2 regions of the Pseudoduganella sp. jia 12 genome follow, and region 2 is predicted to be linked to the other one. Evidence: riboswitches for the same ligand, from Rfam matches in the RefSeq annotation. Region 2 holds a riboswitch; the other holds the start of a gene.

Region 1 (3,405 bases), on a different contig from region 2:
CAACGCATCGCCGCGCTGTACGATGGCCTGGCGCAGCTGGCGCCATCGCCGGTGGTGGAACTGAACCGCGCGGTGGCGCTGGCCATGGCCTTCGGCCCGGCCGCCGGCCTGGAAGTGGCCGACACGCTCGTGGACGAAACCGCGCTGCGCAACTACCACCTGCTGCCCAGCGTGCGCGGCGATTTCCTTTTCAAGCTGGGCCGGCTGCAGGAAGCGCGCGCCGAATTCCTGCGCGCGGCGGAGCTCACGCAGAACGAACGCGAACGCACGCTGCTGCTGTCGCGCGCGGCCGCCTGCCAGTCGCTGCCAGCCGGGAGGGACCAGGCAAACTAGGGAACTTCGCGAGCGCCCTCGCCGCGCGTGCGCAGGTAGCGCGGCAGGCTGTCGGCCAGTTGCAGCCAGCGCAGGTGGCTCTGCATGTAGGTATGGTCGCCGGGCGGCACGGGTTCGGGATCGTCCAGGCTGGCCGTGGTGACATCGAGTTCGCCGGGACAGGCATCGTCCTCGAACGTCAGCTGCGTGCCGCAGGCCGCGCAGAAGCCGCGGCGCACGCCGGGGCTGGAATGGTACCAGGCCGGGCTGCCGGAAGAAAAATGCAGGCCGGCCCGCGGCACCGAGAACCATGCCACGCACGGCGCCCCGCTGGCGCGGCGGCACATCGTGCAATGGCACAGCGTGCTGTTGAACACGTTGGCCGTGACCAGGTAGCGCACGGCACCGCAAAAACAGCCCCCCTGGTGCATGATTCCTCCGCCTGCTATTCCAGCAGCTTGGTCAGCAGCAGCTCGGTCGACCCATAACCGAACAGCGAATCGCTTTCCAGGCCCGCCGTTTCATACGGCACCGACACTTCGCGTTCGGGCTTGGCCGGATCGTCCGCATAGGTGGCCTGCCAGGCGCGCTTGAGCGCATCGGAGCGCCGGATGAACACGGGTACCGGCCAGTCGTTGCGGTCGAAATGGTCGGCCTCGCCAAGCACCGGCCAGCGGCCATTGGCCAGCGCCATGTCGCCCGTGCGGATCGCCTTGACGGCATCGCCCGCCTTCAGCGCCAGCACATCGGCGAGCGTGGGCATCACGGCGCGTTTCGGCCCGAACAGGTAGGCCAGCATGATCTTCCCCTGCGGGGACATGCGGGCAACGAGCCCGGCTGCGTAGCCGCCGTTGATCAGGGGGACGGCAAACCAGCTTCCTTCGTGGTACGGCTGCTTCATTCGATTCTCATTATGTGGACTGCCTTACATGTTCTCATCGTAGCGGTATTGGGCGGCGATCGGACCGGCCTTGAACAGCGCGTCGCGCAGCTCCTTGTCCAGCTTGGGATCGCGCCGCCGCGCCCATTCGAGCAGCATCGCGACATGCCGGCGCGTGCTGTCGCGCTGGCTCGCCAGCACCAGCTTCAACTCCGGGTCGGTGCAAGCTGCGCAGCGCTGGTTATACATGTCCAGCGCGCCGATCCGGTCGACCAGCGAGGTCAGCGCGCGGTGCATGTCGAGCACCTGGGCATCCAGGCTCTCGCGGTTTTCAACGACATGTTCCTGCGTCATGGCGGTCTCCTGTGCATGGAACGTTGAGGACGATTCAAGTGCAATATTGTCGTTCGGAGTCCATGTTTCCACAAGTATAACAATAGGGGCGAACGAATGGCGCACGACATTGTATGCAACTATGATAAGCTCTCGGCTTCGCTAGGGGTCCTGGGCGGGTTGCTGAATTGATTCACGCGACCTGCGCCGGGTGAGAGATACCCTTCGTACCTGATCTGGATAATGCCAGCGAAGGAAAGCGCAATGCGGTGTTCGTCACAAGGCAGTCTTCGTCCCCTTCCAAACGTCCCCTGGTGTGCTCCTCGCTGGTTCCCGAGAACTAGAAGAGAATGAGAAGAGCACATCGATGAACAAAACCACTTTTTCCGCCGCCGCGCTGGCCATCGCGCAGGCTTTCCCCGCTTTCGCCCAGCAGGCGGATGAACCCGCGATGACCGAAGTCGTCGTCACCGCCGTGCGCGGCAGCGCGGAAACCGCTTCCGTCGCCGGCTTCTCGGAGCGGCCGCTGCTGCTTACGCCCGCCTCCGTCAGCGTGATCTCGCGCGAGCAGATGCAGGCGCTGAACATCCGTTCCACCACCGATGCGGCGCGCTACGACGCGAGCATCAGCGACGCCTACAACGCCGTGGGGTACGCCGAACAGTTCTCGATCCGCGGTTTCAAGCTGGACAATGCGAACAGCTATCGCAAGGATGGCCTGGCGATTTCCGCCGATACGCAGATTCCGCTGGAAAACAAGGAAAGCATCGAGGTGCAGAAAGGCCTGGCGGGCATCACCGCCGGTGTCGCCGCGCCGGGTGGCGTGGTCAACTTCGTCACCAAGCGCCCTACCAATACCACGCTGCGCTCCGTGCTGTTCGAAGTGAGCGAGCGCGGCACGCTGCTGGGCACCGTGGACCTGGGCGGCCGCTTCGACGACCGCCGCTTCGGCTACCGCATCAACGTGGCCGGCGAGCGGCTGCGCTCTTACGTGGACGGCGCGGACGGGCGCCGCAGCTTCGTGTCCGGCGCGTTCGACTGGCAGATCTCTCCCCGCGCGCTGCTGCAGGTCGATGCCGACTACCAGAAGAAATCGCAGGTATCGGCACCCGGCTTCCAGCTGATCGACGGCGTGTCGCTGCCGGTCGTGGATGCCGCAACGCTGCTCAACGACCAGCCATGGAGCTACCCGGTCGCCACGGAAAGCATGAACTTCGGCGCCCGCTTCCAGTACCAGCTGGCACAGGACTGGAAGCTCGAAGTGAAGGCGAACCGCCACGTGTTCAAGCGCGATGACTACACCGCGTTCCCATATGGCTGCTCGGCCGAGTTGCTGTGGCCCGGCTTCTGCGGCAACGGCGACTACGACGTGTACGACTATCGCAGCCTCGATGAACAGAAGAAGCCGCTTACCGCGCAGGCGATGCTGCAGGGCCGCTTCGCCACCGGCACCATGACCCACGACCTGTCGACCGGCTTCGCCTTCTACGGCAACAAGGAAAGCTGGGGCGACGACGTCTATGAGCTGGCTGGCACCAGCAATATCTACCGCCCGGTGGCCGTGCCCCCGAGGAGCGAACTGGAAACCGGTCCCGCATCGGTGCGCCGCAAGGACAACGAACGCGCCCTGTTCGTGCAGGACATCGTGGGCATCACGAGCGAGCTGACCCTGCATGCGGGCGCGCGCTACGTGAAACTGAAGCGCGATGAACTGGGCGTGGTGCCGAGCAGCGCCAATTTCTGGCTGCCGAACGTGGCGCTGGTCTACAGCCCGCGCAGCAACGTGGCGTTATACGCCACCTACGCGCGCGGCCTCCAGCACGGCGGCGTCGCGCCGCTCGGCACGGAAAACGAAGATCGCGCCCTCTCTCCGTCGAAGT
Region 2 (3,405 bases):
CGCCCAGCACCACGGCCGGCAGCGCGCCGGCCAGCACCAGGCGTGTCTGCAGCGACGGGCGCATGGCGGCAATCAGGCGATGCAGCGGACCATCGGCCACCACCTTGCCGCGACTGATACGCAGGCCCTGTGCCTTGCCATCCTTGAATGCGGCATAAGCCTTCGCTGCCTCGGCAACCATCTCGCGGCTCGGCCGGGTGCGCACGGACATGTAGCCGACCGGTTTGCCGTTCTCGATCACCGGCGTGACGTTCGCCATCACCCAGTAGAAGTCGCCGTTCTTGCAACGGTTCTTGACCATGCCCGTCCAGGGAAAGCCGCGGCGGATCGCGTTCCACAGGTCGGCGAACGCTTCGGCCGGCATGTCCGGATGGCGCAGGATATTCTGCGGCGCGCCGATCAGCTCTTCCTCGGTGAATCCCGAAATGTCGATGAAGTACGGATTCGCGTAGGTGATGTTGCCTTGCAAGTCCGTCGTGGAAACGATGGTCTTGCCTTCTTCGAGGAGGATTTCTTGGCCGGTAACGGGCAGGTTTATCCGCATGTTCGCTCGCTTTCTTGTCGGTTCTGGTCAGGATGCCGGGCATCGGCATGCGTCGCGCTGGCTGGGAGACGGGTTGGCGATGCCGCTGCTGCGGCATCGAAAACGGCTGGGACAGGGCCGTCGGAAGTCGGATGCAAGCTTATCAGAGAGACGTGGCGAAGAACAGTGATTTGTATCCTGTGAGCAACAATTGGCGGGTAGCTGCTAGCTGCTTGGTCCGGGGCAGGTCACGCTCCACGGCAGCAGTTCGTTGCGGGTGCGCCGCACCGAGACGCGGGCTTCGCCGGCGATATCGTTCTGGAACACCATCACGGGCAAGCCATCCTTGCCACGGTCGAGGCCAGTGAGCCGGTAGCCGCGCGAGCGCGACGGCGCGCACGACGTGTTTCCCGCCATCAGCAGGCGCGCGCTGCCGAGGATGGCCGGATGGTTCTGGAGCAGCATCAGGATATCCATCTCGGCCAGCGGCTGGAACAGGCGTACCGGCGCATCGGGCTGGGCGCCGCACTGGGGCTGGTGATGGATCCACACGAGTGTTTGCGGCGGACCGGCTTCGCTCCAGCGCGCCTCCGTGCGGGCACGCGGATCGTATTCGTACACCGCGCGCGGCTGGCGGCACAGCGGCAGTACCGCGCGCTGCGCCGGGCCGTCGACGGTGGCGGTGACGCGGCGCTTGCCGCGTTTTCCGCGCTTCCCGGGTTTGTCGCCATCGCGCGTCACGGTGAACTGCGGCCGCAGCAGCCCGCGGCTCTCCTGCTGCCGGCTGTTGTACCAGTCGAAGAACGACGCCTGCTCCTCCGGCGTGGCCGTCCTCGATTCCGGCGCCGCCGCCATCGCACCCGCCTGCATTGCCGCCGCCAGCACGGCGGCTACCCATTTGTGCATCGTTATCCTTTCGTCGAGATACCGATTATAGGCGTTAGTGCTTGCAGTAAATGCACGGTTCATGCCTATAATGGCACCGCTGCTTTCAACGAAGGCGGCAAACGCTAGGGGTCCTGCGCGCGGCTACAGCCGTCTGCGGGTGAGAAATACCCTCCGAACCTGATCTGGATAATGCCAGCGAAGGGAAGCACAAGGATCGTCGCACCCATGCCGCACGGCTGTGCACGTCCAGGTCTCCTTTGCTGGCTCCTGCCCAAAGGAGCCATAACATGAACGCCCATCAAAAGTTCTTGGCCAGTACGGCCGAAGTCGACAGCGCCGCCATCGCGCCGCTGCCCAATTCCCGCAAGATCTACGTGACCGGCAGCCGGCCGGACATCCGCGTGCCGATGCGCGAAATCACCCAGGCGGATACGTCCGCCTCGTTCGGCCACGAAGTCAATCCGCCGGTGACGGTGTACGACACCTCCGGCCCGTACACGGATCCGGCGGTGCCGATCGACATCCGTGCCGGCCTGGCCTCGGTGCGCGCCGCCTGGATCGCCGAGCGCGGCGATACCGAGGAGCTGGCTGGCCCGACGTCCGATTACGGCAAGGCACGCCTGGCCGATGCGTCGCTCGATGCGCTGCGCTTCGACCTGCACCGCACGCCGCGCTGCGCGAAAGCCGGCGCCTGCGTGACGCAGATGCATTACGCACGGCGCGGCATCGTCACGCCCGAGATGGAATACGTGGCGATCCGCGAAAACATGCGCCGGCGCGAGTACATCGATGCCATGCGTGCCGCGGGCCCGCTGGGCACGAGGATGGCGGACCTGCTGGGCCGCCAGCACCGCGGCGAGTCGTTCGGCGCCGCCATCCCGCAGGAAATCACGGCCGAATTCGTGCGCGAGGAAATCGCCCGCGGCCGCGCGATCATCCCCGCCAACATCAACCACCCGGAACTGGAGCCGATGATCATCGGCCGCAATTTCCTCGTGAAGGTCAATGCCAATATCGGCAACTCCGCCGTCACATCGTCGATCGGCGAGGAAGTGGAGAAGATGACGTGGGCGATCCGCTGGGGTGGCGACACGGTGATGGACCTGTCCACCGGCAAGCATATCCATGAAACGCGCGAATGGATCGTGCGTAACAGCCCGGTGCCGATCGGCACCGTACCGATCTACCAGGCGCTGGAAAAGGTCAACGGCAAGGCCGAGGACCTGACATGGGAGATCTTCCGCGACACGCTGATCGAGCAGGCGGAGCAGGGCGTCGACTACTTCACGATCCACGCCGGCGTGCTGCTGCGCTACGTGCCGCTGACGGCGAACCGGCTCACCGGCATCGTGTCGCGCGGCGGCTCGATCATGGCCAAGTGGTGCCTGGCGCACCACAAGGAAAACTTCCTGTACACCCATTTCGAAGACATCTGCCAGATCATGAAGGCGTACGACGTGTCGTTCAGCCTGGGCGATGGCCTGCGCCCCGGCTCGATCTACGACGCCAACGATGATGCCCAGCTGGGCGAACTGAGGACGCTGGGCGAACTCACGCAAGTCGCCTGGAAGCACGACGTGCAGGTGATGATCGAAGGCCCCGGCCACGTGCCGATGCAGCTGATCAAGGAGAACATGGACCTGCAGCTGGAGCAATGCGGCGAGGCGCCGTTCTACACGCTTGGCCCGTTGACCACCGATATCGCGCCGGGCTACGACCATATCACCTCCGGCATCGGCGCCGCGCAGATCGGCTGGTACGGCACCGCGATGCTGTGCTACGTGACGCCGAAGGAACACCTGGGCCTGCCGAACAAGGACGACGTCAAGGAAGGCATGATCACCTACAAGATCGCCGCCCACGCCGCCGACTTGGCCAAGGGCCACCCGGGCGCGCAGATCCGCGACAACGCCCTGTCGAAGGCGCGCTTTGAATTCCGCTGGGAAGACCAGTTCAACCTGGGCCTCGACCCCGACCGCGCCCGCGCCTTCCAC

Evidence for each region. Region 2 has a riboswitch for thiamine pyrophosphate ahead of thiC (phosphomethylpyrimidine synthase ThiC). Riboswitches for the same ligand answer to the same signal wherever they lie in the genome.
Region 1: linked by a shared signal. The riboswitch ahead of ACY65G_RS02225 (TonB-dependent receptor) and the one ahead of thiC (phosphomethylpyrimidine synthase ThiC) in region 2 are both predicted to bind thiamine pyrophosphate.

Annotation. Positions count from the first base shown of each region.
Region 1 covers NZ_JBUXKP010000001.1:537,325-540,729, forward strand. Annotated here, with positions in the region: gene ACY65G_RS02205 (RNA polymerase sigma factor) at 1-333, shown strand, start outside; gene ACY65G_RS02210 (GFA family protein) at 330-743, opposite strand; gene ACY65G_RS02215 (Imm26 family immunity protein) at 758-1,213, opposite strand; gene ACY65G_RS02220 (ferritin family protein) at 1,238-1,546, opposite strand; TPP riboswitch at 1,680-1,800, shown strand; gene ACY65G_RS02225 (TonB-dependent receptor) at 1,893-3,405, shown strand, end outside.
Region 2 covers NZ_JBUXKP010000005.1:97,110-100,514, forward strand. Annotated here, with positions in the region: gene ACY65G_RS12580 (methyl-accepting chemotaxis protein) at 1-544, opposite strand, end outside; gene ACY65G_RS12585 (hypothetical protein) at 749-1,429, opposite strand; TPP riboswitch at 1,526-1,632, shown strand; gene thiC (phosphomethylpyrimidine synthase ThiC) at 1,699-3,405, shown strand, end outside.